One region of the Clostridium sp. CM039 genome, then DNA from elsewhere that is predicted to be linked to it. Evidence: riboswitches for the same ligand, from Rfam matches in the RefSeq annotation. Region 1 holds a riboswitch; the other holds the start of a gene.
What was found. A riboswitch is a leader RNA that binds a small molecule or an ion and turns the genes downstream of it on or off. The one in region 1 is predicted to bind glycine.
Positions count from the first base shown of each region.

Region 2: another riboswitch for glycine. It lies ahead of ACWJJ2_RS01175 (alanine/glycine:cation symporter family protein); the one in region 1 lies ahead of ACWJJ2_RS07010 (GrdX family protein).

Region 1 is NZ_CM143649.1:1,482,056-1,498,866, reverse strand. Features, by position in the region: gene ACWJJ2_RS07055 (BlaI/MecI/CopY family transcriptional regulator) at 1-307, shown strand, start outside; gene ACWJJ2_RS07050 (BlaR1 family beta-lactam sensor/signal transducer) at 315-2,093, shown strand; gene bla (class A beta-lactamase) at 2,130-3,062, shown strand; gene ACWJJ2_RS07040 (GNAT family N-acetyltransferase) at 3,524-4,030, shown strand; gene ACWJJ2_RS07035 (FAD-dependent oxidoreductase) at 4,519-4,956, opposite strand; gene ACWJJ2_RS07030 (oxidoreductase) at 4,935-5,642, opposite strand; gene ACWJJ2_RS07025 (hypothetical protein) at 5,698-5,958, opposite strand; gene ACWJJ2_RS07020 (acyl-CoA dehydratase activase) at 6,512-7,291, shown strand; gene ACWJJ2_RS07015 (double-cubane-cluster-containing anaerobic reductase) at 7,309-8,454, shown strand; glycine riboswitch at 8,694-8,762, shown strand; gene ACWJJ2_RS07010 (GrdX family protein) at 8,845-9,222, shown strand; gene trxB (thioredoxin-disulfide reductase) at 9,254-10,174, shown strand; gene ACWJJ2_RS07000 (thioredoxin family protein) at 10,193-10,525, shown strand; gene ACWJJ2_RS06995 (glycine/sarcosine/betaine reductase component B subunit) at 10,558-11,844, shown strand; gene grdA (glycine/sarcosine/betaine reductase complex selenoprotein A) at 11,870-12,334, shown strand; gene grdB (glycine reductase complex selenoprotein B) at 12,385-13,689, shown strand; gene grdC (glycine/sarcosine/betaine reductase complex component C subunit beta) at 13,766-15,301, shown strand; gene grdD (glycine/sarcosine/betaine reductase complex component C subunit alpha) at 15,328-16,485, shown strand; gene ACWJJ2_RS06970 (alpha/beta fold hydrolase) at 16,590-16,811, shown strand, end outside.
Region 2 is NZ_CM143649.1:259,495-276,305, forward strand. Features, by position in the region: gene dnaG (DNA primase) at 1-801, shown strand, start outside; gene rpoD (RNA polymerase sigma factor RpoD) at 824-1,921, shown strand; gene ACWJJ2_RS01155 (PH domain-containing protein) at 2,041-2,928, shown strand; gene ACWJJ2_RS01160 (tRNA (adenine(22)-N(1))-methyltransferase) at 2,940-3,629, shown strand; gene ACWJJ2_RS01165 (Nif3-like dinuclear metal center hexameric protein) at 3,620-4,435, shown strand; RNA gene rnpB (RNase P RNA component class A) at 4,487-4,872, shown strand; glycine riboswitch at 5,052-5,181, shown strand; gene ACWJJ2_RS01175 (alanine/glycine:cation symporter family protein) at 5,326-6,669, shown strand; gene ACWJJ2_RS01180 (phosphoribosylformylglycinamidine synthase) at 6,964-10,758, shown strand; gene purE (5-(carboxyamino)imidazole ribonucleotide mutase) at 11,013-11,492, shown strand; gene purC (phosphoribosylaminoimidazolesuccinocarboxamide synthase) at 11,588-12,253, shown strand; gene purF (amidophosphoribosyltransferase) at 12,314-13,738, shown strand; gene purM (phosphoribosylformylglycinamidine cyclo-ligase) at 13,748-14,746, shown strand; gene purN (phosphoribosylglycinamide formyltransferase) at 14,734-15,354, shown strand; gene purH (bifunctional phosphoribosylaminoimidazolecarboxamide formyltransferase/IMP cyclohydrolase) at 15,357-16,811, shown strand, end outside.

The DNA of each region.
Region 1 (16,811 bases):
GACAGCAAATAATGTAATAGAAAAATTAAGTGGTGATGTTAGTTGGAAACCTAAGACTGTAAAAACGTTGATTAACAGGTTACTAAATAAAAATATTATTTCCTATGAAAAGGAAGGACGAATATACAAATATTACCCTATTTTTACTGAAGAACAATGTGTAAAAATTGAACGTAACTCCTTTCTTGATAGGATATATAATGGGGGCTTTAAAGAAATGCTTTTAAATTTTATAGAGGATGAAAATTTATCAACAGAAGATATAGAAGACCTTAAACAAATTCTTGATTGCAAGAAAGATAGGTAAATTTATTATGTTAATATCTAAGTTTTTTTCTCATTTAATTTATTCTTCCATTACTAGTAGCATAGTGATATTTGGCATATTGTTAATTAAAATTTTATTTAATAAGAAATTGGGGGCAAAATGGAATTATTATATTTGGTTTATACTAATTTTAAAATTACTAATTCCTTATTTTCCTCAAATCCCAGTAAGTATAGATAGAATTATAAGCTTTTTTTCAAACATTGCACACAAAAGCATGAATATTACCAATGTAACAGTTTCAAATAATTCACATAAAGAATTATCTATGTTAATGGATTCAACGAAGGACTATGCTATTTCTATAAATAGAGATTATTCAATATTTTATATTCTGTGGTTAATAGTTTTTCTTATAGGCTTTGCCTTAATTGTTATAACCAATATTAAGCTTAGGGCAGGAATAAAAGATAGACCACAAATTTATGATGAAAATATTAAGGTTTTATTGGGAGGCTGTAAAAAAGATCTAAATATAAATCGTAGCATAAACATTGTAAGAATAGATGGTGATAGATGTCCAGCACTTTTTGGATTTATAAACCCCTATATTCTTATTCCTGATGGAATAGAAGAGAAAATTACACAGGATGAGATGAGATATATATTGCTACATGAACTAGCTCATTACAAGAGAAAGGACATGGCTGTAAGTTTGTTAATAAGTCTACTACAATTAATTTATTGGTTTAATCCTATTATATATTATGGTTTTTATCTTATGAAAAAAGATATGGAAATAGCTTGTGATGGACATGTTCTTTCAAAAATAAATGAGGAAGAGATAAAAGGCTATGGCCTTACTATTATTAAACTTCTAGAGCTAATTGCTTATAATAGAAATAATATTTTCACGCTTGGTATTATAAAAAGCAAAAATAATGCAAAAAATAGGATAAAAATGATAGCTGGATTTAAGAAAGATTCAAAAGGTATAGTGTTGACTAAAACAGTTGTTTTTATTATTTTAACATGTATGTTTTTAGGTAGTACACAAGGAAATGCCATAGTAAAGGATAAAAAAGTATTAGAAAAAAATAGTGTTCATAAAGATTTAAGCAGATTTTATAAGGGCTTTGAAGGAAGCTTTGTATTGTTTGATGTTAATAAAGGAGACTATATAGTTTATAACAAAGAGAAAAGTGAAAAAAGAGTATCACCTTGCTCAACCTATAAAATAGTAGAAGCTTTGATAGGGTTAGAAACAGGTGTTATTAAAGATGAGAAAGAACTTTTCAAATGGGATGGGAGTAAATATCCTTATAGGGAGTGGAATCAAGATAATACATTATTTTCTGCAATGAAATATTCTGTAAATTGGTATTTTGAAGAAGTAGATAGAGAAATAGGCAAAAATAAATTGAAGTACTATATAGATAAGATGGATTATGGTAACAAGGATATTTATTCTCTACAAGCTGATTACTGGCTTCAAGCTTCTTTAAAAATTTCACCTATAGAACAGGTGGAAATGCTAAAAAAAATGTATAATTATGAATTGCCTTTTTCCAAGAAAAATATAGACATAGTAAAAAATTCAATAAAAATAATGGAAGATGGGGAAAGAGTAATGTATGGCAAGACCGGTTCAGGTGTTGAAAATAATAAAGAAGTTAATGGTTGGTTTGTAGGATATATAGAAGAAAATAATGATATGTATTTTTTCGCGACAAATATTGAAGGAAAAAATGGTGCTACAGGCGTAAAAGCCAAGGAAATAACATTACAGATATTAAGAGATTTAGGTAATGTTATGAAAAAATAACTTAACAGATTGATTAAATAACAAAGGAGAATTTATATGAAAAAATTAGTAAATTCAAAATTCAAGGTAAATAAGTTTAAAATTGCTATATTTATGCCGCTTATGATCTTTTCTCTTACTAGCTGTGGAAAGGTAGCAACTCAGCCACCTGTAAACACGAAGTCTGACACACAATATAATTCGTCATTTTCACAACTTGAAAGTGATTATGCTGTTAAACTTGGTGTATATGCTTTTGATACAGAGACGAATAAAGAAGTCGTATATCGTGCTGATGATAGGTTTGCTTACTGTTCTACATTCAAAGCTTTAGCCGCTGGTGCTGTTTTAAAACAAGATTCATTAGAGCAGCTTAAACAAGTAGTTAAATATAACAAAGAAGATGTTCTCTCTCATGCTCCAATTACAAAAGATAACGTTGATAAAGGCATGACCATTGAAGAACTTTGCAATGCAGCAATACGTTTTAGTGATAATACAGCTGCAAATCTTTTATTTGATCATATAGGTGGACCTAATGGTTTTAAATCTGTACTTAATCAATTAGGGGATAACGTTACGCAACCTACACGTATAGAACCAGATCTAAACGAAGCCATACCTGAAGATATTAGGGACACTAGCACACCACGACAATTGGCAACTGATTTGCAAGCATACACAACTGGAGATATATTAACAGACGATAAGAAAAAAATTCTTATTGATTGGATGACAGGAAATGCAATAGGTAATACACTAATTCGTGCAGGAGCACCAGATGGCTGGGTAGTTGCTGACAAAAGTGGAGCTGGTTCTTACGGAACAAGAAATGATATTGCCATAGTAATGCCACCAAACAAAAAACCTATAATTATTGCAATATTGTCAACTCACGATAAAAAAGAGGCTAAATACGATGATAAACTGATTGCTCAAGCTTCTAAAATTATATTTGATTCTTTTAGCACAACTGAAAATAACAATTAAAGTAAGTTTGCCTATGTATTAAATTAGCGGAAAATCTCTAGCAAGTAAAACAGGAACTGCTGAACTGGAAAAGAAAAGTGCAGATGATAAAAATGGAAAATAAAATTTAATGTATTTAACTCAATATTATTAAAAGGAAAGATTAAAATGGCAAATAAGTAAGTTGAACTTTCAACTAAATTATATGAATTTATAATGGATGAAGAAATTAAACAGTTAAAAATATCATTTAAAGGTTTTAGTGAACAAGAAAAGCAAATGGCAACTGAATTAGTAAAAAGAATGAGTGAAATATAGAAAAATATTGGCTCGATATAAAAAATAAATCAGTGTTAGCAAAGCAAAATAATTCAAGGTAATATTTGGGTGTAATAGATTAACAAAGTAGAAATATGGTAACTAATACAGAAGTTTATATATAGGCAAAACAGGGGCTATTTGTAGCTGTAAGGAGGATTGAAATGGAATTTAGAAAAGCAGTTGAAACAGATGCTAATGATATAATGAGTATTATTATGCAGGCACAAGCATACTTAAAAAAACATGGGATTAACCAATGGCAGAATAACTATCCCAATGTTGAAATAATAAGTAATGATATTGATAATAAAAATGGTTATGTACTGTTAAAAGACGATAATATTGTTGCTACGGCAGCAGTTTCTTTTGATGGAGAAAAAACATATGACTCTATTTATGAGGGGCAATGGATTAGTGATAATGAATATGCAGTTATTCATAGAATCGCTATTGACAACAATTATAAAGGATTAGCATTAGCATCACAGATTATCAAAAATATAGAGCAGATTTGTTTGAATAAAGGTGTGTACAGTATAAAAATGGATACACATGAAGAAAACTTATCTATGCAAAAGCTGCTTAAGAAAAACAAATTTCAGTATTGTGGAATAATTTATTTAGAAGATGGAAATAAAAGAATAGCTTTTGAGAAAACACTATACTAAAAAATAGTCACAAAATCATGAGTAATCTTAATTAATGGATCTTCATTAGAATTACTTATGGATATATTTAATCATTCGTCAAAATCACAGACTTTAAGATACATTGGGATTACTGAAGAACAAAAGAGGGAAGTTTATTTGAAATCTAACATCGGATAGAAAAATGTACCCCTATTTCAAGCTAATATACATTTTTGGCGGGATAGGCAGAAACACCCAATATAAAAAATACCTCCTGTTAAGTTTATCGTATCTTAACAAGGAGGTATTTTTTATAAATAATTCTTTAGCTCTTATTGACATTTTTTTAAAAAGTATTCTATGTGATGTGAAACTATTTCTTTACAATAATCTGTAAGATCAAATTCTCCATTTTTGAGACCAATTGTATATCGTCCCCCTTGAGATTAGAAGCAATTCATCACGAATTTGATTTGCTCGATAATCAGTTGTCAAAACACTCTCATCCTGTGCTTTTTGTATGAGTATCAACAAATTGCTTGAATTGCTACTTCAAATGCGTCCCAAATAGATTTCATAATGTTCTTAACTTCCCTAGAATCCCCAATGTTATATGTTTCCTTTTTACTTTTGTCAAGTATGCTTTGTAGTGGATTATGAGGCTCGTACCCTGTTGCAGCTATTATTGTGTCTGCGTTTAATATACTTTCTCCATCTTTATTAGAAACTTTAACACCATTCGAATCTATTTTTTCAATCTTTGTGCTAGTCATTACTTTAATATTGTTGAATGGAAGTAAATCCTTCATCATATCCCAGTTCATAAATGGCATATTGTGAGGACCACCGCAAATAACCGGAAGCATTTCTATTATGCTAACATTTTTGCTCATTTTTGACAACCAAAGACCGGTTTCACAACCAACAAGACCTGCACCTATTATTACAATATCTTTACCAGCCAAGGATCATCCATTCTACCTGAAATAGTGACTGGAACATCCACAACCTGCTTAACTTGTCTACCGAATTCTCTGTACATTCCCTTATCGTTAAAATACATTGGTGGGTGATTCCAATACCAAGAATCATAAGTCCCAGCATCAACATTTAGCATATCATAGCCCGCTTCTACTAATATTTTAGCTGCTTCCAATCCTTCTTCTGTGTCCTTACCAACTTCATCAAATTTTTCTCCTGGTAATGCGCCTTGACGAAGTCCCTTCATCATACTCTTAACACTGAAACGTAGTGAAACTGGGAAATCTTCACCACATTGTGCCTTGATTCCCTTAACTATATCAGTTGCGATTTTCAAACGGCCTCTTAAGTCTCCGCCATATTCATCAACTCTTTTGTTAAAGAAACCGATTGCGAATTGATCTAAAAGATATCCTTCGTGTACAGCATGGACCTCAACTCCATCAAAACCTGACTGTTTTGCCACTGCTGCTGATTTTATGAAGTTTTCTATTAAAACTTTTATATCTTCAGTAGTCATTGCTTCATGAGTTAATCTTGGGTCAAAGCGGTTTTCTGCCTTTGAAGGAGCAATTGGCTTTTTATATAGTCCAGGCATTGCAGAACGTCCCAAACCACCTGTCAATTGTAAAAATATTTTTGCATTATAAGAATGAATTCTTTCATTCATTGGAGCTGTTGACATATTAAAGCATAGTGGATTATAAGTAGGGCAAGGTTGAATTTTATTTATCCCAGTTTTCTGGTACAGGCTTAGTGATGTATTCAGTTCCTGAGAATATAGGGCAAGCACCACCAAATTTACCAACCACACCATCAATCATCTTAATTGAATGAGGAACACCTGCTGGAATATAAACAGCACCTGGAGTTTTAATTTCGTAATAGTCATCACCTAAAGTTACTGCGATAGTAGCTGCATTTTCTTCTCCTAAGATTAAATACATTTCATCTCCATAATGAATATGTGGAGTTGCCTTTCCCATAATGCTTTAGCTTCTGGAACAATGCTAGAGCTCATAATCAATTCTAATTGTTTTAACAACATACCCCATAGAGAATATTTACATAACATATTCACCGAATGCGTTATGTAAATATATTCTATAACAATGATAAAAAAATGTAAACAATATGATTTAAAACCATAAATTACAATTAAATTTACGCTGCAAATTTAATTGTAATTTATGGACTATCATTGCTTACAGAAGTGAACAACAAGTTAATAAAGTAATCGATGAAAACGAATCTGATATAAAAGAAAAAAATACATACAAAATGAAACTTGCAACATTAGAAGGTTATAAAAAGTTAAATAACAGTAACACACTCTGATTCAGAAATCTATACCTGAAAAACAGTTATAATTCCAATATAATGCATAATGTTCATTGTGAATAAACTGTAAATATAGTAAAATAATATTATGTTTTATATATTATGGAGGGAATGAAAATGAATTGCAAAAATGTGTGATTAGTTTAGAGGTTTATTATTTTTTTAATTATTTACAATAAGAAAGTGAAGGTGAAGGACATGCTATACATAGGAATTGACATTGGATCAACTGCTTCTAAGGTATGTATTCTTGAACATGATAAAATTAAAAATACTTTTATTTACCCAACAGGTTGGAGTAGTGTCAAAACAGCTGAGGAAATAAAACAAGCAATAGAAAAGCTAGGAATGACCTCTAGTAATAGTAAAATAGTTGCAACAGGGTATGGAAGGGTTTCTGTACCCTATGCAGATAAAACAATAACTGAAATAACTTGCCATGCAGTTGGAGCGTATTACTTATTACATGAAGATTGTACAGTTATTGATATAGGTGGACAAGATACAAAAGTTATAACTGTTGAAAGTGGTAAGGTTACAAATTTCTCTATGAATGATAAGTGTGCAGCTGGCACTGGTAAATTTTTAGAATTAATGGCTGGAACACTAGGATTCGATATTGATGAACTTTGCACTGAAGCCGCAAAGGGGAGTGGAACAACTATCAGTTCAATGTGTACCGTTTTTGCAGAATCTGAAGTCATTAGTCTTATTGGTAGTGGAAAAAAACGTAAAGATATTGCATTTGGTGTTATAGAATCTATTACAGGTAAAGTAAAATCTCTGTGTCAAAAACATTCTGATTCACATAATTATTTCTTAACAGGAGGACTTTGCGATAGCCCATTTATTGTGGATCAACTTTCAGAAAAATTAGGTTCACCTGTAGCTACTCAAAAAATGGCAAGATATGCAGGTGCTATTGGAGCGGCTATAATGGCAAGCAGAATTGAAGAAAATTCTAATGAAGCATTATAACGGAGGGGGATATATTAATGAATAACTTACCAGAAAAATTTGAGGATTTTAGTGAAGCAAGAAGAAATGCTTTTTTAAGCATCAAGAATTTAAAAGATGAAGGCAAGAAGGTTGTGGGGGTGTTTTGTACTTTCACACCAACAGAAATAATAATGGCCGCAGATGCTATTGCAGTTTCATTATGCAGTATGACTGAGGAACCTATAGCTGATGCCGAAAGGGATTTACCAAGAAATCTATGCCCATTAATTAAAGCATCTTATGGCTTTGCAATTACAGATAAATGTCCATTTTTCTATTTTTCCGATATGATTGTTGGAGAAACTACATGTGATGGAAAGAAGAAGATGTATGAATATTTAGCAGATATTAAGAAGACTCATATTATGCAGCTTCCTCAAAACTGTAATGATGAGGATTCTTATAAACTATGGAGCAATGAATTAGTAAAGCTAAAGAAGTGTCTAGAAAATTTTTATGGTGTTGAAATTACGGATGAAAAGATTAAAATAGCGATTAAGCTTAAAAATAGGGAAAGAGTAGCTCTAAGAAAGTTTTATGAGCTAGGCCAGCTAGAACCACCAGCAATTACAGGCTACGAAATGCATAAGGTTCTATCTGGAGCAGGATTTAAATTGGATAAAGAAGTATTGATAAAAGATCTTGAAAGCATAACAAGTGAGTCACTAGATAGGTATAATAGTGGGGAAAGAAAAGTTTCGAGTGATGCAAAGAGAATACTTATTACAGGATGTCCTCTAGGACAAGGAACTGAAAAAATAATTAAGGCAATAGAAGAGAATGGTGGAGTAGTGGTATGCTATGAAAACTGCGGTGGAGCTAAAACAACAGAGACATTGGTTGATGAAAACAAGGATCCTCTTTACGCTTTAACAGAAAAATATTTAAATATTGGATGCTCTTGTATGACTCCAAATGATAACAGAATAGATTTGTTAGAAAAGTTATGTAAAGAATATAAAGCTGACGGAGTAATAGATGTAATACTTCAAGCTTGTCATACGTATAATGTAGAAACTCTTAGATTAAAAAGAGTTTTGAACAAGAAAAATATTCCATATATGAGCATTGAAACAGATTATTCTCAAGCAGATATAGGACAAATTAATACAAGAATGTCAGCATTTATAGAGATGTTATAATATAAATGATTTAGATGGATATTATTTCAATTTATAGATAGTATTTGAATTAAAAGCTTTACATTGTTAAAAAAAAGATTATAATAAAGTTGTAATAACTTTTAAATATTGATAGATGATGTTTTCGGGAGATTAAGCTTAAGCTTAGTTATTTAATATAACATCCTTAAATGGATAGCCGAAGGGCCAAGTATTACATGCGCTGTAATATGAATATCTCAGGCAAAAGGACCGAAGATTGATATACCTCTGGAAAGCAATTGCACCGAAGGAGTAATTCTCTCAGGTAAAAAGACAGAGATAAAGGCTTAAATGAGCTTCTTATCTTTGTCTTTTTTTATGCGCAAGCGGAAATAAATTGAATTAATGTATTTGTAAGGGGGGGATTAATTGATAGAAGAAGTATTGATTGTAACTAATAACCCATTATGTCTAGACAAATTTGGTGAAAAATATAAAGTCGAATTTTTAAGTACTGGAATAATGAATGTACTAAAAGCTGTAAGAAATCATATTCATAAGGGACACCTTTTGCTCACACATCCGCTTTCTAGTAGCATAAAGCCAAATGAAACGCCCTACAAAACTGTAATAATAACAAAATCAAAAAAAGAAGTAATAGATTTACAGTCAGTTAATTTTATTGAAGAATCAATACACACAACTGAAAAATTCATTAAAGATAGGGGAACACCAGCATGGTCAGATGCGGTGCGAAATGATTTCATGTTAATAGATTACGATATTATAAGTCATGGTCTAAATTGAAAATAAATGCAATATACTGGGAGGGCTTAAAATGGAGCATATTTATGACACTATAATTATAGGAGGTGGCCCAGCTGGGCTATCGGCAGGGCTTTACGCATCAAGGTCAAAACTTGATTCTATAATAATTGAACGAGGAAAATTTGGAGGACAGGCCGCAATAACAGATGAACTTGCAAATTATCCTGGCTCAATTGAAGGGTGCACTGGTCCAAAATTGATTAAAAGAATGAGAACTCAAGCCGAGGAATTTGGTACAAAGTTTGCAAAAGATACTGTAGAAAATATTTTACTTGAAGGTGAAATAAAAACTGTTAAATGCAAAAAAGAAACATATAAGGCTAAAACTATTGTAATTGCAACAGGCGCTTATCCCAGATTAGCAGGTTTTAAAAATGAAAATGAGCTACGGGGCAAGGGAATTTCATATTGCGCTACCTGTGATGCTGATTTCTTTACGGAGCTCGATGTAGCCGTAAATGGCGGTGGAGATTCCGCCATAACTGAAGCAATTTATCTCACGAAGTTTGCAGATAGTGTAACAGTAATTCATAGAAGAGATGAATTAAGAGCTTGTAAATCAATTCAAGAAAAAGCTTTTGCTAATCCAAAAATCAAGTTTATATACGACTCAGTTATAGATGAGGCAGAGGGCGATGAAATACTTGAAGGCCTTAAGGTCAGAAATGTTAAAACAGGCGAAGTTCAAAAAGTGAAGGTTGATGGATGCTTTGTATTTGTCGGATACATTCCTATTTCAGAAATATTCAAAGGCAAGGTCAATATGGATGAAAGTGGTTATGTAATGACGAATGATGATATGGTAACCAACATTCCAGGCGTTTTCGCAGCTGGAGATATTAGGGTCAAGAATTTGAGACAGGTTATAACTGCAGCAGCTGATGGCGCAATAGCAGCAACTTCTGCAGAAGTATATATAGCAAATAAATAGAATTAGGGGGTATTTAAAATGATTAGTTTGACAAAGGAAAATTTTGATGAGGAAGTAGTATCTTATTCTGAAAAAGCAGTATTTGTTGATTTCTGGGGTGACAAATGTGAAGTATGTAAGGAACTTATGCCTGGAGTACACGAACTAGAAAACAAATATAGCGATAAAATCAAATTTGCAAGTCTTAATATCGGTGGTTCTAGAAGACTCGCTATATCTCAAAGAGTACTTGGACTCCCAACGATGATAATTTATAAAAATAACGAAAAAATAAGCACTATTACCCCTGAAAACATCGAAACAATTGATGATGTAGAGAATTTTATTAAAAGCGTTTATGAAACATTGTAATAAATGGCTAAACTATTTCGGAGGTGGAAACTTTGCGTTTAGAACTTGGTGAAATTAAAATTAATGATGTTCAATTTGGCACTTGCACAAAGGTTGAAAAGGGAGTTCTTTTTGTAAATAAAGAAGAACTGCTTGCACATATAGGCGGAGATGAAAGAATTGAAAGTATTAGCATTGAAATTGCAAGACCCGGAGATGAGACAAGAATAATTCCAGTTAAAGACGTTATTGAGCCAAGGGTAAAGGTATCAGGTAGCGGTGGGATATTTCCAGGATTTATAAGCAAGGTTGATACAGTTGGAAATGGAAGAACAAATGTTTTGAAAGGCGCAGCTGTTGTAACTACTGGAAATATTGTTGGGTTCCAGGAAGGAATGATTGACATGAGTGGAATTGGTGCTAAATATACACCATTTTCAAAATTAAACAACGTTGTAATAACATGTGAAACAAAGAAAAGCGTACTTCCACATGATCACGAAGAAGCTGTTAGAATGGTTGGATTTAAGGCTGCAACATATCTTGGTGAATGTGCAAGAGAACTTGAGGCTGATGAAATTAAGACTTTCGAAACACTTCCTCTTTTAGAACAGGTAAAACAGTATCCTGATCTTCCTAAAGTAATATATGTATATATGCTTCAAAGTCAGGGGCTTCTTCATGACACTTATGTATATGGAGTTGATGCAAAGAAAATAATACCTACATTCATATACCCAACGGAAATATTTGATGGTGCTATTGTTTCAGGAAACTGTGTTTCAGCTTGTGATAAGAACCCATCGTATGTTCATATGAATCATCCTGTAATTGAGGATTTGTATGAGAGACATGGTATTGACTACAATTTTCTTGGATGTGTATTAACTAATGAAACTGTATACCTTGCAGATAAAGAAAGATCTTCAAGCTATACTGCAAAATTAGTTGAATATTTAGGTGCAGATGCAGTAATAATTTCTGAGGAGGGTTTTGGAAATCCAGACGCAGATTTAGTTATGAATTGTAACAAGATTTCAGCACTAGGAATTAAAACAGTACTAATAACCGATGAATATGCTGGTCAAGATGGAGCTTCACAATCACTTGCAGATTCAACTCCTAAGGGCGATGCAGTAGTAACTGCTGGAAATGCAAATGAAGTTATTGTACTTCCCACAATGAAGAAAATTATCGGTCATCCAGAAAATGCAAATGTTATTGCTGGAGGACATTTTGGAAGTTTGAGAGAGGACGGCTCAATTGAAGCTGAAATCCAGGTAATTACTGGAGCAACAAGCGAAGTTGGTTATAATACTTTAAGTACAAGAGGGTACTAATTTTTTTATAGAAAGGATGATATAAATGTTAAAAGGTAAAAAAGTAATTGCTATAGGTGATAGAGATGGAATACCAGGTCAAGCAATCGAAGAAAGCGTAAAAACTGCAGGAGCAGAAGTAATATTTGCTTCAACAGAATGCTTTGTCTGAACTGCCGCTGGTGCTATGGATCTGGAGATCCAAAAAAGAGTTAAAGAATTAGCAGACAAGAATGGTGCAGAAAACATTGTAGTTATACTTGGTGGAGCAGAAGCAGAAGCTTCAGGACTTTCAGCTGAAACAGTAGCTGCAGGGGACCCTACATTTGCAGGCCCACTTGCAGGAATTGAACTTGGTCTTGCTGTTTATCATATGATTGAGCCAGAAATAAAGGATGAATGTGATGCGACGGTTTATGATGAGCAGTGTGGAATGATGGAAATGGTTCTAGACGTTGACGATATAATTAAGGAGGTAAAGACAATAAGAGATGAGTTTTCAAAATATTAATTTTAAGTTTAAAAAGTAAATTCAAAATATGAGAAAAGGGGGAAACCCAATTGATTAAGGTAGTTCATTATATAAATCAGTTTTATGCTGGTATAGGCGGAGAAGAAGAGGCAAATTATAAACCAGAAGTAAGAGAAGGTTTCGTTGGTCCTGGAATGGGGCTAAACAAAATTTTTAAAGGTGAAGCTGAAATAGTTGCTACTGTTATTTGCGGAGATTCATATTTCAATGAAAATCTAGAAAAAGCAAAAGCTGAAGTAATTGAAATGATAAAAAGTTACAACCCTGATTTAGTAATTGCAGGCCCAGCTTTCAATGCAGGAAGATACGGAATGGCATGTGGTGCTGTTGCAAAAGAAGTTAAAGAAAAATTAAATGTTCCTGTGCTTACAGCAATGTATATTGAAAATCCTGGTGCTGACATATATAAAAAGGACGCATATATTATTGAGACTAGAAATAGTGCGGTTGGTATGAGGCAAGCACTTCCCGCTATGGTAAAGCTTGGTTTAAAACTTGTTCACGGTGAAGAAATAGGATCACCTGCAGAGGAAGGTTATATTGAAAGAGGAATAAGAAAGAATTATTTTGATACAGTTAGAGGTTCAAAAAGAGCAGTTAATATGCTCGTTAAGAAGCTTAAAGGAGAGGAATTTGCAACTGAGTTTGTAATGCCTGTATTTGATAGGGTAGAGCCAAATGCAGCTATAAAAGACATAACCAAAGCTAAAATTGCATTAGTTACATCAGGTGGAATAGTTCCAAAAGGTAACCCTGACCATATTGAATCCTCAAGCGCTTCAAAGTTTGGTAAATATGACATTTTCGGTGTTGACGATTTAACAGAGGCGACATATGAAACTGCACATGGTGGATTTGATCCAACTTATGCCAATTCTGATTGTGATAGGGTTCTTCCAGTAGATGTATTAAGACAAATGGAAAAAGAAGAAAAAATAGGTTCGCTTCACAGATATTTTTATTCTACGGTTGGAAATGGTACATCCGTTGCCAATTCAAAGAAATTTGGAGCACAAATTGTAAAGGAATTGTTAGCTGATGGTGTGGATGCTGTTATATTAACGTCAACATGAGGAACTTGTACACGTTGCGGTGCAACACTCGTTAAAGAAATAGAGCGTGGAGGACTTCCAGTAGTCCACATGTGCACAGTAGTTCCAATTTCACTTACAGTTGGAGCAAATAGAATAGTACCGACAATAGCTATCCCACATCCACTAGGAAACCCTAGTTTAGAGAAGGAAGCTGAAATGAAGCTTAGATATAAACTGGTAGCTAAAGCACTTAAAGCATTAGAAACCCAAGTTGATGGGCAAAAGGTTTTTGAAGAATAAAACTATTATTAAAAAATGCAAAAGTGAAGGTGTTTATCTTCACTTTTGTTAATTTAAATAAAGGAGGAATGAAATAATGAGCTTTCCAGTAGTTAAAAAAGCATCTTATATTCTTATTAACACTCCAGATATGGTAATGCATTGCGGAACAACAGCTGCAGTTGAGAGAAAAAACAATCCGGATTCAGAATTCTTAAAAGAGGCAAAAAATCATTTAAGAACTTTTGAGGATGTAGTAGCATATCCTCCTAATCAAACTTATATAGGTAACATAATTCCAGAGCAGCTTTTAGAAATTAAAAGACCTTGGAACAATTCAAAAATTGAAGGTGCTCAAAAAACAGGAAAATTCGGAGAAATAATGCCTCAGGATGAATTTTACGGATTGCTTAAGGTTTCAGATGTATTCGATTTAGTAGTCTTAGAAAAAGGTTTTACGCAAAGTGTTAGAGAAAAATTTGCGAATCATGAATTGCTTAATGTAAAAGTTGAAGCACTTGGCGTTGGCGAGGATATAGTCAACATAAAAGAATTAGTTGATACTCAAGATGCAGAGGGGTTGTATCTTGGTTATGATCTAATTGGGTGTGTAAAAAAAGCTCATGATGTAGATATAAATCTTTCAGCACATGTTATGCTTGAAAACCTTGCTGTTAAGGCTTCAGGTGTTCTTGCATTAATGCAGTTAGTTAAGATTACCGGAATTGATGTAAGCGAAGTTGATTACTTAATTGAATGCTCTGAAGAAGCAGTAGGAGATATGAATCAAAGAGGGGGGGGCAATCTTGCCAAAGCATGTGGTGAAATTGCTGGTATTAAAGGAGCAACTGGTATTGACATGAGAGGTTTTTGCGCTGCACCTGTTCATGCAATAATAAATGCTTCTGCTCTAGTAAAATCAGGAATTTTCAAAAATGTTATAGTTTTTGCAGGCGGATGTACTTCAAAGCTTGGAATGAATGGACGAGACCATGTAAAAAAAGGACTTCCAATTCTTGAGGATTGCCTTGGAGGATTCGCACTACTTATAACAGAAAATGATGGCATAAGCCCTGAAATAAGAACAGATATCATTGGAAAACATACAATTGGAGATGGCTCAGCACCTCAAGCTGTACTTGAAGCTTTAGTATTAAAACCGTTAACTAATGCTGGAATGAAAATAACTGATGTTGATAAATACGCTCCAGAGCTTCAAACTCCCGATATAACGGAGCCTGCTGGAGCCGGAGATGTACCAACTCAAAACTATAAAATGATCGGTGCTCTTGCTGTTAAAAACGGACAATTAGACAGAAAAGAACTTCCAAGCTTTGTGAAAAAGCATGGCTATCCCGGATTTGCTCCAACACAAGGACATATTCCATCAGCAGTACCAATAGTTGGACATGGAATTAGTGCAATATTGGAAGGAAGAATGAATAATTTTATGTTAATTGGCAAAGGAAGCTTGTTCCTTGGAAGAATGACTAATTTATTTGATGGAGTTTCAGTACTTGTGCAAAAGAATTCCGGAAAGCAAGATGATGGAGCTGAAGTTTCAAATGAAGAACTAAAGCTTATGATAGCCGGCAGCATGAAAAAATTTGCGGAAATGCTAATGAACGAATAATTGATGATTGTAGGGAGAGTGATTTTATGGGAAACATAAAAACAAAAAAGGCTATAGCTGAGGCTTTTAATGAAATAGCAGATGGTATTAAAAGTGGAAGCTTTAAAAAGAGAATTAAAATAGGCCTAACAACATATGGCTCGGAGCATGGTATTTCTGAAATGTTAAAAGCATGCATACTAGCATCAAAAAAGTATGGCAGCTTTGATATTGTACTGATAGGTGAAAAGGTTGACTGTGAATTTGAAGTAGTTGAAGTAGCTTCTGCAGAGGACGGGCACAATAAAATGTTAAAACTTTTGGAGGAAGGGAAAATCCAAGGTTGTGTTACCCAACATTTTAATTTTCCAATAGGAGTTTCTACAGTGGGGATGGCAGTTACTCCGGCAAAAGGACGCGACATGATAATAGCTACAACTACAGGGGCGACTTCAACTAATAGGGTAGAAGCCATGATTAAAAATGCTATAGGTGGAATTGCAGTTGCAAAAGCTACAGGAATAAAAAATCCTAAGGTAGGAATTTTAAATATTGATGGAGCAAGAGAAGTTGAAAGAAACTTAGGTGAATTAAAAAAGTCTGGTTATAATTTTGAATTCGCCGATTCATTAAGAGCAGATGGTGGACCAATGATGAGAGGGAATGATGTACTTGCAGGAACTCCAGATGTACTAATTTGCGATTCACTTACTGGAAACCTTCTTATTAAAATGCTTTCATCTTATACAACTGGTGGAGATTATGAAACTTCAGGTTATGGATATGGTCCAGGAGTTGGAGAAAACTATGATAAGATTATTAACATAATATCAAGGGCATCTGGTGCACCTCTTATTTGTGAAGCACTTAAATATTGCTTTGAGTGTGCACAAAATAACCTTATGATAGTAGCGGCAACGGAATATAAAGCTGCAGAAAAAGCCGGAATTAAAAAGTTAATTGATGGGATACTAAGCAAAAGTGGAAAATCATCAGAAGAAAAAGTTGCGATGCCTTCAAAGGAAGTAGTTACTTTTGCTATACCAGGTATAGACATTTTAGAACTCGATGATGCATGTGCTGCTCTTTGGAAGGAAGGCATATACTGCGAAAGTGGAATGGGTTGTACTGGACCTGTATTAATGATAAACGAGAAAAATTCTGAGAATAGCACAAAGATACTTGTAAAATGTGGTTATAAATAAAAATATTGGTTATAGAGAAGAAAGAGGTGTAGCAAATAATTAATTAACATAATTGTCTCCAATAGAATAATATATGAATGTAAGATTATTATTGGAGGTATTTAGTGGGATATTATATTAGAGTAGAAGAAAATGTAAAAATCTATGTAGAAGATATTAACCCTAAGGGTGAAAAGACAATAGTGTTTCTTCACGGTTGGCCCGGAAGCCATAAGTTGTTTGAATATCAGTTTAATGAACTTCCAAAGATGGGCTACAGGTGTATCGGTATAGATCAGAGGGGATTCGGTGAATCCGATAAGCCGTTCGAGGGCTATGACTATGAT
Region 2 (16,811 bases), 1.2 Mb from region 1:
TTAAGGGTGCTGATAGTTCCAAAGGATAAGGATCCTGATGAATATATAAAAAACAACGGAAAGCAGGCTTTTCAGAAATTAGTGGATGATGCTCTCCCCTTAATATATTATAGGATTAAAAGAGCAGGTGACGGAATAAATTTTTCGAATAGTGAAATGATAATACAATATGTGAAAAAGGTTACTGAAATTATTGCAGATTTAGATCCTGTCGAAAAAGATGTTTATATAAAAAAGGTTTCTGAGGAAACAGGCATCAAAGAACAGGCAATATATGACCTACTAAGTGACGAAATCAACAAAAATGCAAAAAAAACCAAAAAAATGAATATGCAACAAGATTTTGGACAAAAATTATACTTAGAGCCAGCTTATATTAAGGCTGAAAGAAATTTGTTGAAATTTATGTTTATAAATGAAGAAAATTGTAATTATATCACAGAAAACTTGGACCTAGAACAATTGGTACTTCAAAGTCATAAAAGTATATATACATTAATTGTTAAATATAAAAACTTAACAAAAGATGAAAAAACTAAAAAAATTGAATTTATATGTAATGATATAGAATGTACAAAAGAGTGGATAAATACTATGGAAATTGAATTTTCAGGAGATGAAGAGGATCATAAAAAACTTATAAATGACTGCATTAAAGAACTTAAAAAATTCAAGTTAGAGGAGTCGAAAAAAGAAATTATGAATAAAATCAAACAATATGAATCAAAAGGTTTGCTAGAAGAATCTATACAATTAGCCCAAAAACTTATAGAAATGCAAAAAGATCTAAAACAATTATAGTAATTTGAAAGGAGGTAATATGATGAAGGATAAAAGTTCGAAAATGACTATAGTCAAAAAACTTATGGAAAAAGGGAAGAAAAAAGGATCTTTAACTTATAAAGAAATAATGGAAGAACTTTATGAGATAGATTTAAGTCCAGAACAAATAGAAAAGGTTTATGAAGTTTTAGAATCAATGGAGATAGAGGTTATTGGTGATATGCATCAAGCTGCTGCACCTGCGACTGGAGCTCAAGCTGAAACTGAACCAGAAACTGAAGAACTGGATGTTAGCATACCCGAAGGCGTATCTATAGACGACCCTGTTAGGATGTATTTAAAAGAAATTGGAAAAGTTGCTTTATTATCATCAAGTGAGGAAATTGATCTTGCTAAAAGAAATGAAGAAGGAGATCTAGCTGCTAAGAAAAAACTAGCAGAGGCTAATTTAAGACTCGTGGTAAGTATAGCTAAAAGATATGTTGGTCGCGGAATGCTATTTTTAGATCTTATTCAAGAAGGTAATTTAGGACTAATAAAAGCCGTAGAAAAATATGATTATAGAAAAGGCTTTAAATTTAGTACTTATGCTACATGGTGGATTAGACAGGCAATAACTAGAGCAATAGCCGACCAAGCAAGAACTATAAGGATACCTGTACATATGGTTGAAACTATAAATAAGCTTATTAGAGTTTCAAGGCAATTGCTACAAGAACTTGGACGTGAACCCCAACCAGATGAAGTTGCTGAAAAAATGGAAATGCCTGTAGCAAAAGTTAGAGAAATTATGAAAATTGCACAAGAGCCAGTATCGCTAGAGACTCCTATAGGTGAAGAAGAAGATAGTCATTTAGGCGATTTTATTCCTGATGATGATGCTCTTGCACCAGCAGAAGCTGCTGCATTTACAATGTTAAAAGAGCAATTAATCAACGTTTTAGATACTTTGACTCCTAGAGAAGAAAAGGTTTTAAGATTAAGATTTGGACTAGATGATGGAAGGGCAAGGACCCTCGAGGAAGTTGGAAAAGAGTTTAATGTAACTCGTGAAAGAATTAGACAAATTGAAGCAAAGGCTTTACGTAAATTAAGGCACCCAAGTAGAAGTAAAAAACTAAAAGATTACTTAGATTAGAACAGTATACTTAAGAAAACACCTTATTTAAGGTGTTTTTTCTACTCCATGTAGAATCATGTATGAATATTTACAAGGTCGGTTTAAATATGCTATAATATGCTTTAGAAGGTGATTAAATGGGAAAGTACATATCAAAGAGGGGACGCGGTTTAGGGTTTATTTTGCTCACGACTGCATTATATAATATATTAATATTAATAGTGCTCAGGTTTACTAATTCATACATCGTAGTTAGTTTATTAAAGGTCTTATTAGTGTCTTGTAATATATATCAAGGATATTACATCTTGCTTTATGCATCACTTAAATGTACTATTGATGACGAAAATCTTAAAATTTATGCTGTTGGATCATTAAAAAAAATAATTATACCATTAAATGAAATTGGAGGATACACTATCTCAACTGGTACAATTGAGGGGGTTAAGCTTAATGGTATAGCTACTAATAATTTTGCAATGGGTAGATTTGTAATTGAAAAAATAGGAATGTGTAGAATGTTTGTTACAAATAATAAAAATGTTTTTTACATAAAAACTAAAAACATGAATTATGCAGTTTCGCCTCTAGATTATAAAAAATTTGAGGAAACTTTAATACATCATGATATACATGTGGTAGAGTGGAAATATAAAGTAAATAATAGCTATAATCTTCATAAAGACAAGCACTTCATTTTACCTTTAATGGGTGTAAGTATAATAATAATAATATTAACCTTAAATCCACTTATATTATATTTGAAACGTAATATACCTAATATTATGCCCTTAAACTTTGATGCGAATTTTAATCCAATACAAATGGGGACAGGCAAACAATTTGCATTTACTCAGATGATTTACGGGGTATTAAATATGGCGTTGCTTTTTTGTATGTATTATGCAAGTTATTTTTGCGCAAAACATGATAGGAAATCAGCATATAAATATATTTATATGGCACTAATTGTGGCAATGATATTTTTAATATTGCAGTTTAAAATATTAATAAATTTTAGATAAGGATGAGAGATATGGAGCTTAGTATAAGATTAAAATGGATTGCAAGTATGATAGAAGAATGTGATAGTGTTATCGACGTAGGCACGGATCATGGGTATGTTCCTATTAATTTAGTGAAAAATGGTGTAATAAAAAAAGCTATTGCTTCTGATATAAATAAAGGGCCTGTTGAGAAGGCCAAAAATAATATTATTCACAATAATATGCGTGGTCAAATTACTTGTAGACTGGGAAGTGGACTATCTACAGTTGAAAAGGGAGAAGTCCAGGTAGCTATTATTGCAGGAATGGGTGGCAATTTAATAAGAGACATTTTAGAAGCTGACTTAGATGTTGTTAAACAATTTAATTATATGATACTTCAGCCAGTTCAAAATGCTGAGGTTTTGAGAGAATATTTATATGTCGCTGGGTATGATATCCTTGATGAAGAAATTTGCAATGATGATGGTAGGTTTTATGAAATTATCAAGGCAAGGTATAATACTAAACCAGTAGAAGTAGACAGTATATATTACGAGATAAGTAAAATATTATTAGATAAAAAACAATTAGTAATGCAAAAATTTATAGAATATAAGTTGCAAAAATATTCGAAAATATATGATACTTTAAATGAAGATACAATTTTATCTAAAAATAGAAAACAACAACTTTATCTTGTTATAATACGGCTTAAGGAGTTTTTGAAATGCTTTTAAAAGTAAGTACTATTGAGCATATTATGCAGCAGGTTGCTCCACATATACTAAAAGAGGATTATGATAATGTAGGATTAATGGTTGGGGATAAAGATGCGCAGGTTACAAAAATTTTAATTGCATTAGATTGTACAATGGACGTAATTCGCGAGGCAAAGAATAAGGGGTGCAATTTTATATTGACTCATCATCCTCTTCTTTTTGTTAAACCCAAAACTATTACCACAGACACTTTAGTAGGAAAAAAAATTATTGAGCTAATTGTGAATGGTATAAATGTATATGCTAGTCATACAAATTTAGATTCAGTTAAAGGCGGACTTAATGATATTGTCACAGAAATTTTAGGGTTTACTAATTATAAGGTAATAGAGAATTCAACAATTCAAGGGTATAATAATGGTGATAATGGTATTGGAAGGCTAGTGATTCTGGATACCCCAATTTTATTAATGCCCTTATGTGAAAAGGTTAAAGAACTTTTAAATACTGAGTATATTAGGTATGCAGGCGACCATAATAAAGTAATAAAAACCATTGCGATTATAAATGGCAGTGGAGAAGACTTTTTTGAGGAGAGCATAAAATTGGGTGCAGATTGCATTATTACAGGAGATACTAAATACCATCATGTTAGTGATTTATTAGAAGAAAACATAGCGCTGATTGATGCTGGGCATTTTGCAACTGAGTGGACACCACTCATAATATTTGCAGAAAAGTTCAAAAAGCAACTGATAGAAAATGGATATGACAATGAGGTTATAATTTCTAAAAATACACATGATCCATATAAAGTTAAGTAATAATAAAATACTATTTGCTTTTATTTTAATAGTATGATATCATTGGTTTTACGAGTAAGCCAGACAATCGCTGCTAATTATTGCGTGCGATAATTAGGAGAGGAAAGTCCGAGCTCCATAGGGCAGGGTGCTGGATAACACCCAGTGAAGGTGACTTTAAGGAAAGTGCAACAGAGATATACCGCTAAAGGCATTCAAAAGTTTAGTTTTTCTAAATTTTTGAATGTACTAGCAAGGATGGAAAGGCGAGGTAAGAGCTCACCAGCGCAATGGCGACTTTGCGGCTATGTAAACCCCACCTGGAGCAAGATCGAATAGGAGAACATTATGAGGCTGCCCGTCTCGTTCTCGGGTGTATCGCTTGAGCCTATTGGTAACAATGGGCCTAGATAGATGATTGTCTAATACAGGACTCGGCTTATAGGCTTAGTCGTACCAAAAAACACTCACTTTACAGTGAGTGTTTTTTTTATTGACTAAAAATTCAAAATATGTTATAGTCATGCGAAGTATTACAAATTAATAATTTCGGATGAAGATATTTGGAGAGAGATGTATAACATCCACCGAAGAAGTTAAACTTTCAGGTATCCATTTTTGGAGAAGTACTGATATCGGACGAACCTCTGGAGAGACTTATATAAGCACCGAAGGAGAAAGCTAAACATTATTTAATTACATATTATTTGTATGAAATTTAATAGTGCATTAGTGAAACTCTCAGGTAAAAGGACAGGGTTATTTTCAAGAGGTCATTTTATTTTGATCTCTATTTTTTGTGTGCTTTAAAAAATAATGGTCTCACAGAGTATTAATTGGTATAAATATATTCTTTACACAAGAAATTTTTTATCTGAAAAAATTTTAATAACTAGAAGGAGCGTGTGTTTATGGATTTTTTATCAATTATTAAAGGTATTAACGGTGTTTTGTGGGGGTATGTACTAATATTTTTGTTATGTGGTACTGGAATTTACTTTACAATAACGTTAAAATTTGTTCAAGTAAGAAAATTTAAAGATGCATTTAAAAAGACTTTTGGAGGAGCTAAATTCGGCAATAAAGCAGGAAAAGATGGAATGTCATCCTTTCAAGCCATGACAACTTCAATAGCGGCTCAAGTAGGAACAGGAAATTTAGCAGGAGCCGCAACTGCTATAGCATCAGGAGGACCGGGTGCTATATTCTGGATGTGGCTAAGTGCTTTCTTTGGCATGGCAACTATTTTTGCGGAAGCAGTGCTTGGTCAAAAGTATAAACAGACAGTTGACGGTGAGGTGACGGGAGGACCTGCTTACTATATTAGTAAAGGCCTTGGGAGTAAAAAGTTGGCAGCATTTTTCTCAGTAACTATAATAATTGCATTAGGATTTATAGGGAATATGGTACAATCTAACTCAATAAGTGCAGCAATAAGCCCAAATACCAATATTCGTATAATCATTGGTGTGATAGTTGCAGCATTAGCGGGTATGATTTTTATTGGAGGAGTAGGCCGAATTGCAGCCTTTACTGAAAAAGTAGTTCCGTTTATGGCTATATTTTACATACTGGGTAGTTTAGGAATCATTATAGTGAATTTTGCTAATTTAGGACCAGCATTTAAAATGATATTTGTAGGAGCTTTTAACCCTAAAGCGGCTACTGGCGGTTTAATAGGAGTTGGCGTAAAAGAAGCTATGAGATACGGCATTGCAAGAGGTTTATTTTCTAATGAAGCTGGAATGGGGTCAACACCACATGCACACGCAGTTGCAAAAGTTAATCATCCAACTGAGCAGGGACTCGTTGCAATAGTATGTGTATTTATTGATACCTTTATAATTTTAACATTAACTGCACTTGTTATATTAACTACAGGAGCATTAGATGGAAAAACTACTGGTATAGCGTTAACTCAAAAAGCTTTTTCGAATGGTATGGGAAGTCTTGGAGGTCCATTTGTAGCTATAGCGTTATTTTTCTTTGCTTTTTCTACCATAGTAGCTTGGTATTTTTTTGGAGAGGCAAATGTTAAATACTTATTTGGAAAAAAAGCGTTAACGACATATAGAGGATTGGTTCTTGTATTTATAGTATTAGGAGCAGCTCTAAAGGTTGATCTAGTTTGGGAACTCGCTGATACTTTTAATGGATTAATGGTTATACCGAATTTAATTGCATTATTAGGTCTTGGAGCTTTAGTTAAAAAGACTTTGAAAAATTACGAAAATGATTTTGAAAAGAAAAACTAAATTTTATAATTTTCTTTTTAGAAAAAAACAGGATGGCAGATTTATGCCATCCTGTTTTTTTTGTTAGTATTAAAACAATGAAGTATGGAACTACATTAAGATAAGAAATTTCATAATTACTATAATATTATTAAATTTCGTAATTTAATAATATTATAGAAAAATTAAAAACCACTTTATTCTAAAATATGCTTTTATAATTAGATGAAGTATATTATAATGTGATTATAACGAATTATAAAAGAAAATCATTGTTTAATATTCGTATAAATATAAATTTTGGAGGTATTAATCATGAAAGATAAGATATATAGGTTATATGTAGAGAAAAAAGCGAACTATAATGTTGAAGGTGAAAAAAAATTAAGAGATATAAAAATAAATTTAGGTATATCGAACTTGGATGGGCTTAGACTAGTTAATAGATATGATGTTATGGGAATAACCAAGGAGCAGTACCTAATGTCAAGGAATACAATATTTTCAGAACCTACAGTAGATCAGGTTTATGATGAAGAGTTAGATATTCAAAAGTACGATACTGTATTTGCTATTGAATTTTTGCCTGGACAATATGATCAGAGGGCAGATTCAGCTGCTCAATGTATACAAATTTTAACTCAAGAGGATAAACATATAGTTAAAAGTGCAAGAGTTATAGTGTTAAAGGGAAATATTACTAATGACGAACTAAATAAAATTAAAGAGTATTGCATAAATGCCGTAGACTCTAGAGAAACAGGGTTTGATAAACAGAATGATTTACAGCAAAGGTTTAATGAGCCAGAACAAGTAAAAACAGTAGAATCTTTTATTGAGATGAATGATACGGATTTAAAAGAGTTCTTAAAAAGTAATGGACTTGCTATGAGCTTTGAGGATTTGAGATATTGTAGAGATTATTTTAAAGAAACTGAAAAGAGAGACCCATCTATAACGGAGATAAAAGTTATAGATACGTATTGGTCAGATCACTGTAGGCACACAACTTTTAATACTGTAATTGAGGATGTTTACATAGAAGATGGTAAATATTCTAAACCAATTAAGATGGCTTACGCGGAATATTTAAATACTAGAGAGTTTGTTTATGATAAATCAAATAGGGACGTAACACTTATGGATATGGCTGTTATTTCCATGAAAGATTTAAGGAAACAAGGGAAATTAAAGGACCTTGATGTTTCAGACGAAATAAACGCCTGCAGTATAATTGTGAAAGCAGACATTGAAGGAGAGAAGGAAAAGTGGCTAGTAATGTTTAAAAATGAAACCCACAACCACCCTACTGAGATAGAACCTTTTGGTGGTGCAGCTACTTGTCTCGGTGGATCAATAAGAGACCCATTATCAGGTAGAAGCTATGTGTATCAGGCAATGCGTGTTACTGGCTGCGGTGATCCAAGGACGAAAATTTCAGATACAATAAAAGGCAAACTTCCTCAAAGAAAAATAACCCTTGAAGCTGCTCATGGATTTAGTTCTTATGGAAATCAGATAGGACTTGCTACAGGACTCGTTTCTGAAGTTTATGATGAAGACTTTGTGGCTAAAAGAATGGAAGTAGGGGCAGTTATTGGAGCTGCACCTTATAAGAACGTAGTCCGTGAAAAACCAATGGCATCTGATGTTGTTATACTTCTTGGTGGCAAAACAGGACGTGATGGATGCGGAGGAGCTACGGGTTCATCTAAGCAGCATAGCGAGAGCTCAATACTAACTTCAGGATCAGAAGTTCAAAAGGGTAATGCGCCTACAGAAAGAAAGATTCAAAGATTATTTAGAAATCCAAAGGTTACGACGCTTATAAAAAGATGTAATGATTTTGGTGCAGGCGGAGTATCCGTAGCTATAGGGGAACTCGCAGATTCACTTATAATAAATTTAGACAAAGTCACTAAAAAATACGAGGGCTTAGATGGTACGGAGCTTGCTATATCAGAATCCCAAGAACGTATGGCTGTTGTTGTTAGGCGCGAAGATGCTGTCGTATTTATAAAGCTAGCAGAAGAAGAAAATTTAGAGGCTGTAGTGGTGGCGAAAATAACTGATGATAATAGGCTTAAAATGGTATGGAAGGGAAAAACTATTGTTGATGTGAGTAGAAGTTTCTTAGACACAAATGGAGTTAATCAGCGTATTAATGTAAAAGTAGCAGCACCTAAAGAGAATGAATACTACTTTTCAAAAGATTTAAAATGGAGCGAAGGTAATTTAAAATCAATAAAAGATTTATGGAATTCTAATCTATCAGACTTAAATGTTTGTAGTCAAAAAGGATTAGCTGGGAGGTTTGATAGCACAATAGGAGCAGGAACGGTGTTAATGCCTTTTGGTGGAAAATTTCAGAAAACACCAATTCAGTCCATGGTAGCAAAATTACCTGTACTTCGCGGAGATACAACCACTGGTACAATAATGTCCTATGGGTACAATCCTAAATTATCAAAATGGAGTCCATTCCATGGAGCTGCTTATGCAGTAATAGATTCTGTAACAAAGGTAGTGGCTAGTGGGGCTAATTATGAAAATATTAAACTAACATTTCAAGAGTATTTTGAAAAATTGTCAAAAGAACCGTATAAGTGGGGTAAACCATTTTCATCACTTTTAGGGGCATTACATGTACAAAAACAATTCAGCATAGCGGCTATTGGTGGAAAAGATAGTATGTCAGGTACCTTTAATGATATGAATGTACCGCCAACGCTTATATCCTTTGCTGTCGATGTTATAAATACAGATAAGGTTATATCTCCAGAGTTTAAAAATGGAGATAGTCAGGTTGTTTTAGTTTATGCAAATACTTGTGAAGATGGATTACCTGATTTTGGAGAGCTTCGTCAAAACTATAAATTGGTAAAGAAGTTAATAGATAGTGGCAAGGTGTTATCAACCTATGCAGTAGGGATGGGAGGTCTGTCAGAAGCTATATCAAAAATGTGCTTTGGTAATAAAATAGGATTTGAATTTAAAGAAGATATTCAGGTGGAAAGCATATTTAAAGAGGATTATGGCAGCATTGTAATGGAAATAGATAAATGCACGCTTTCAGAGTTAATTAAAGAGAATTTAAATATTAAGATACTTGGGCATACTCAGGTAGAACCATTTATCAAAGTCTTAGGGGAAACTATTAGTCTAGAAGAAGCGTTAAGTAATTGGGAAGGACCTTTAGAAAGTGTATTTAGCACGAAAGTAAATACTAGTAAATTAAATATCAGAAATGATAAAATTTATGCAAGTGTTGAAAATCCAAAATTTAAATCGGCTCCTGCAATTAAAATAGCAAAGCCTAGAGTTATAATTCCTGTGTTTCCGGGTACTAATTGTGAATATGATTCTATGAGAGCCTTTGAAAGGGCTGGAGCTGAAGTGGAAATTATGGTAATAAAGAATCTATCATCAAGGCATATTGAAGAATCTATAAAAGCTATAGCAGAAAAAATAAAAAGCTCTCAAATTGTTATGCTTCCAGGTGGATTCAGTGCTGGTGATGAGCCAGATGGGTCTGGTAAATTTATTGCTACATTCTTTAGAAATCCTATAATACGCGAAAGCATACATCAGTTATTAAAAAATAGAGATGGGTTAATGCTCGGAATATGCAATGGCTTTCAAGCCTTAATAAAACTTGGGTTACTGCCCTTTGGTGAAATAACGGATATAACACAAAACAGCCCAACCTTAACGTATAATGAAATTGGTAGACATGTATCTTGCACAGTGCAAACTAAAGTGGTTTCAACCCTGTCTCCTTGGCTTAGTAATTTAAAAGTTGGAGATGTGCATTCAATTCCAGTATCACATGGAGAAGGTAGGTTTGTAGCAAATGAAGAAGTAATTAAAAAATTATTCGCAAGTGGTCAAGTAGCCACTCAATATGTAGACTTCGACGGAATGCCAAGTTATGATATAAACTTTAATCCTAATGGTTCAATGCATGCTATTGAAGGAATCACTAGTTTGGATGGAAGGGTTTTCGGTAAAATGGGTCACTCTGAAAGAGTAGGCGTTAACACTTTAAAAAATATTATTGGTGAGAAGGATCAAAAGATATTTGAGGCAGGAGTAAATTATTTTAAATAAAAGATAAGAAGCAGTAAGGGTACAAATTGTGCCCTTGCTGCTTCTTTTTTATTTTTTTGGAATTCGGATATAAAAAACTAGTTGAACTTAAAAATGCGAACAATTTATTAATGATAGTAATTAAACGTACATATATGCAGAAGAAACACGAACGATAATAATAAAAATGGCATTAATGCATTGACTTAACGAAAAAAAACTGTTAAGATGAAATTATAAAAGTTGTTATTTAATTACATTGGGGAGGTAATAAAATGAAGGTAGGAGTTATTTTTGGAAGTAAATCAGATAAGGATATAATGAAAAATGCAGCGATAGCACTTAAGGAATTTGATGTAGATTATGAAGTACATATTCTCTCAGCTCACAGAGTACCAGAAAAATTAAAGGAAGTAATAAATGAAATGGAATATAATGGGGTAGAATGTATCATAGCAGGGGCAGGACTTGCAGCGCATCTTCCAGGTGTAATTGCATCACATACAGTAATGCCGGTGATTGGAGTGCCCATTAAAGCGGCTCTTGGTGGTATAGACTCACTACTTTCAATTGTTCAAATGCCAAAAGCAATTCCGGTTGCTACTGTGGGCATCAATAACAGCTATAATGCTGGAATGCTTGCAGTTCAAATTTTATCCCTTAAGTATATTGAACTTAAAAATAAATTAATTAAATATAGAGAAGAAATGAAAGAAAAATTTATAGCAGAGAATGAAGAAGATATAGAATTTTAAAATGAAAGTTAAGGAATGCGGTTTATAAATTAAAATTTGAGGAGTGATTGTTAGTGGAAAATTCAGTATTGTTATATGAAGGAAAAGCAAAAAAAATGTTTAGCACAGATAATAAGGATGAGGTCAGAGTATATTATAAAGATGATGCAACAGCATTTAATGGAATTAAAAAAGCTCAAATTGAGAAAAAGGGAATTTTAAATAATAGCATAACTACTATGTTATTTGAGTTATTAGAGAAAAAAGGTATAAAAACTCACCTTATTAAAAAAATAAGCGATAGAGAACAACTTTGTAAAAAGGTTGAAATAGTGCCTCTAGAAGTAATCGTAAGAAATGTTGCCGCTGGTAGCATGGCAAAACGATATGGAATAGAGGAAGGAACTAAGCTAAAAACAACAGTCCTCGAGTTAAGTTATAAAAATGATGAATTAGGTGATCCACTTATAAACGATTATCATGCAGTAGCAATGGGCCTTTCGACTTTTGACGAATTATTAGAAATATATAAAATGGCTTCAAAAATAAATGATATTCTAAAGGAAATTTTCTTTGAAAAAGATATTAATTTAATAGATTTCAAATTAGAGTTTGGGAGATTTAATGGAGAAATAATTTTGGCAGATGAGATATCACCAGATACTTGTAGATTTTGGGATGTTAAAACTGGAGAAAAATTGGATAAAGATAGATTTAGAAGAGATTTGGGTAATGTTACAGAAGCTTACGAGGAAATATTAAGTAGAATAAATAATAAATAAGATATATACAAGAAATAGTGGGGAGGGATTTCTTTGAATAAAGTTGTAGAATTAAACCAAATATCCATTAATGATGAAAATAAGCTAAAAGATGAAGATAAGTTTAAAGAGGAATGTGGTGTTTTTGGGGTTTTTTCACCGGATAAAGACTTAGATGTTGCATCTTTAACTTATTATGGACTTTATGCTTTGCAGCATAGGGGAGAAGAAAGTGCTGGGATAGTATATTCGAATGGAACTACCCTCACTTGTGAAAAGGCTATGGGCCTTGTGTGTGATGTTTTTAATGATGAAAAGATTAAACTAATGAAGGGTCATGCTGCCATAGGGCATGTTAGATATTCAACGACAGGAGGCAGTGAAGTAAAAAATGCACAGCCACTTTTAAGTAAATTTAGTCTTGGTGACATAGCTATAGCGCATAATGGTAATTTAGTAAATGAAGATGTCATAAGAGAATTACTAGAGGATTGTGGATATATGTTTCAAACATCCATAGATTCAGAAGTTATATTAAATCTAATTGCTAGAGGCGCAAAAAAAGGAATTGAAAAGGCCGTAGTGGATGCAATACAGGCTATTAAAGGGTCTTATGCAATAGTAATGCTTACAAAGGAAAAGTTAATAGGAGTTAGAGATCAAAATGGTATTAGGCCTCTTTGCATCGGGACAATAGGTAATAATTATATTCTTGCATCGGAAAGTTGTGCACTTGATGCAGTAGGTGCAGACTTTTTAAGAGATGTAAAGCCTGGTGAGATAGTAATAATAGATAAAAATGGACTTACATCAATTAATTTTGCGGAAAAAATTAAAAATGCAACTTGTTCATTTGAATATATATATTTTGCAAGACCAGACAGTACTATTGATGGGATTAACGTGTACACTTCAAGAGTGGCAGCTGGAGAACAGCTATTTAAAGAATCACCAGTCGATGCCGATATGGTTATAGGGGTTCCAGATTCAGGTATGGCCGCAGCAATAGGATATTCTAAAATATCTGGAATACCTTTTGGAATGGGTCTTATAAAAAACAGATATGTAGGTAGAACCTTTATAAGTCCCACTCAAGAAATTCGGGAAAGGGCAGTGTCTGTAAAACTAAACGCATTAAAAATAAATGTAGAAGGTAAAAGAGTTATTCTAATAGATGATTCAATAGTTCGCGGAACCACAAGTAAAAGATTAGTTGAAATATTAAAAAAAGCTGGAGCGAAAGAAGTTCATTTTAGGGTCTGCTCACCAGTAGTGAAATATCCATGTTATTTTGGAATAGATACACCTTATAGAAAAGATTTAATTGGGGCGAATACTTCCGTAGATGAAATTAGACAAGAAATAGGTGCAGATAGTTTAGGATATCTAAGCATAGATGGATTATTAAAATCTCTTGGTCATACTGAATTTTGTTTAGGGTGCTTTAATGGTACATATCCAGTATCAGCTCCATATGAAAATGAAAAAGAAAGATTAGAAAGGTAGGGGATATTCATGATAACTTATAAAGATGCAGGTGTTAATATTGAAGAAGGATACAAATCAGTAAAGCTTATAAAAGAATATGCGGCAGCCACATTTACAAAAGGTGTTTTAAACCATTTAGGAAGTTTTGCTGGTATGTTCGAAATAGGCGAGGGTTATAAAAATCCTATTTTAGTTTCAGGCACTGATGGAGTAGGTACAAAACTTGATATTGCATTTAGAATGAATAAATATGACACTGTAGGAATTGATTGTGTTGCTATGTGTGTAAATGATGTCCTTTGCCATGGTGCAAAACCACTTTTCTTTTTAGACTATATAGCTTGTGGTAAATTAGATTCTAAAGTATCATCACAACTGGTAAAAGGTGTATCTGATGGATGTATTCAATCAGGATGTGCACTTATAGGTGGTGAAACTGCGGAAATGCCAGGGTTCTATAGAGATGGGGAATATGATATGGCGGGATTTACTGTTGGCATAGTGGATAAACACAAAATTATTGACGGATCTGCAATCAAAGATGGGTATTCACTTATAGGTATTGAGTCAACAGGTCTTCATAGCAATGGGTATTCATTAGTTAGAAAATTAATACCAGATTTAGATATTGATTTTAATGGTGAAAAGATTGGAAAGACACTTTTGACTCCAACAAAAATTTATGTGAAAACTATATTAAGTCTTTTAGAAAAATTTGATATAAAGGGAATGGCACATATAACAGGTGGTGGTTTTTATGAAAACATACCTAGAATGTTTAGTGAAAAATTCACAGCAGTGGTAGATAAAAATAGTTTTAATACTCCAGATATTTTTAGGCATCTTATGTCTCTCGGGGTAACGCAGGAACATATGTTTAATACATATAATATGGGAATAGGATATGTATTATGCGTTGAAGATAAGGATACTTTAAAGATTATAAAGACAATTAATGATTTAGGGGATAGAGCATATAAAATTGGGCACGTTGAAGCTGGGGGTGCAGGAGTTTGCTTAAAATAGCTGTACTGATATCAGGGAGCGGAAGCAATCTTCAAGCAATAATAGATAATATAGAAAGTGGATACTTAAACTGCTCTATAGAAGCAGTAATTAGTGATAAAAAAGATGCATATGGCATAGAAAGATCAAAATCTAAAAATATAAAGACATATATATTAGATAGAAAACAGTTAGGTACTGGGGTTTCAGATGAAATATTAAGAATTGTCGACGGAAAAGTAGATCTAATAGTGCTTGCTGGGTTTTTATCTATACTTCAAGGGAAACTTCTTTGTGTATTTAAAAATAAAATTATTAATATTCACCCAGCGCTTATTCCATCTTTTTGTGGGGAGGGAATGTACGGTATGAAAGTTCATGAAAAAGCTATAGAATACGGTGTTAAAGTTTCAGGATGTACTGTCCACTTCGTAGACGAAGGTACAGACTCAGGACCAATTATAATTCAAAAGGTTGTAGATGTTTATAGTCAAGATTCAGCAAAAGATTTAAAGCTAAGGGTTTTAAATGAGGAACATAAAGCACTACCAGAAGCCATTAAATTAATAAGTGAGAATGAAATAGAAATTAAAGGAAGAAAAGTATTAGCTATTGGAAAGGTGGATTAATAATGATTAAAACAGCGCTTATAAGTGTTTTTGATAAAGAGAATATTTTAGAACTTGCTACATCCCTTCAAAAAAATGGAGTAGAGATTATATCTACAGGTGGAACTTTTAAGTACTTAAAAGAAAATGGCATAAAAGTTTCGGAAATATCTGATGTTACAGGATTTGAAGAGATATTAGGTGGGAGAGTTAAAACATTACATCCAGTTATTCATAGTGGAATACTAGCAGTGAGAGATAATGAAGAACATATGGCAACTATAAAAGCTAAAGGAATAAAACCTATTGATATGGTAGTAGTTAATCTTTATCCTTTCTTTGATAAAGTATGCGAAGAGATAAATTTTCAAGAGAAAGTTGAATTTATTGATATCGGTGGACCAACTATGCTAAGGGCAGCAGCTAAAAATTTCAAAGATGTTATTGTACTAAGTGACACAACAGATTATCAAAATATTATAAAGAAAATGGATGATAAAGAAGAAGTGGATTTAAAAACTAGAAAATATCTAGCAGGCAAAGTGTTCAATTTAACATCAGCTTACGATGCAGCAATAAGTAATTTTTTACTGGGTGAGGATTCATATCCAGATTATTTGGCTGTTTCTTATAAAAAACAAATGGATTTAAGATATGGTGAAAATCCTCATCAAAGCGCAGCTTATTATATATCGGCTGCAGGAAATGGAGCAATGAAGGATTTTAATCAATTAAATGGCAAGGAATTATCTTATAACAATATAAAGGACATGGATATTGCTTGGAAGGTAGTATGCGAATTTGATGAAATTGCTTGTTGCGCGTTAAAACACAATACCCCTTGCGGCGTAGCTACTGGTAGCAGCGTACTTGATACATATAAAAAGGCATATGAATGTGATCCAATGTCTATTTTTGGGGGCATTGTTGCTTTTAACAAAAAGATAGATAAAGAAACTGCAGAAGAACTTATAAAAATATTTTTAGAGGTTATTATTGCACCAGAGTTTGATGAGGAAGCATTACTAGTTTTAAAAGGTAAGAAAAATTTAAGAGTCATAAAATGTTTAAGTAAAGCAGTTGGCACAAAAAATATTGTTAACGTCGATGGTGGAATATTGGTACAAAGTTCAGATGATAAATTAATAGATGATATAAAAGTAGTTACAAAGAAGGGCCCAACAAATGATGAAATGAAAGATTTGATATTTGCCATGAAAGTAGTTAAGTATGTTAAATCAAATGCTATTGTAGTGGTTAAAGATGGGGTGACTAAGGGGATTGGTGCAGGTCAGGTAAATAGAATATGGGCAGCAGAGCAATCATTAGAAAGGGCAGTAGATGCTACAATAATGGCATCAGATGCATATTTCCCATTTGGAGACGTTGTGGAGCTAGCTGCAAAATACAGCATAAAAGCAATTATACAACCAGGTGGATCTATAAATGATCAAAAATCAATAGATGCATGTAATGAA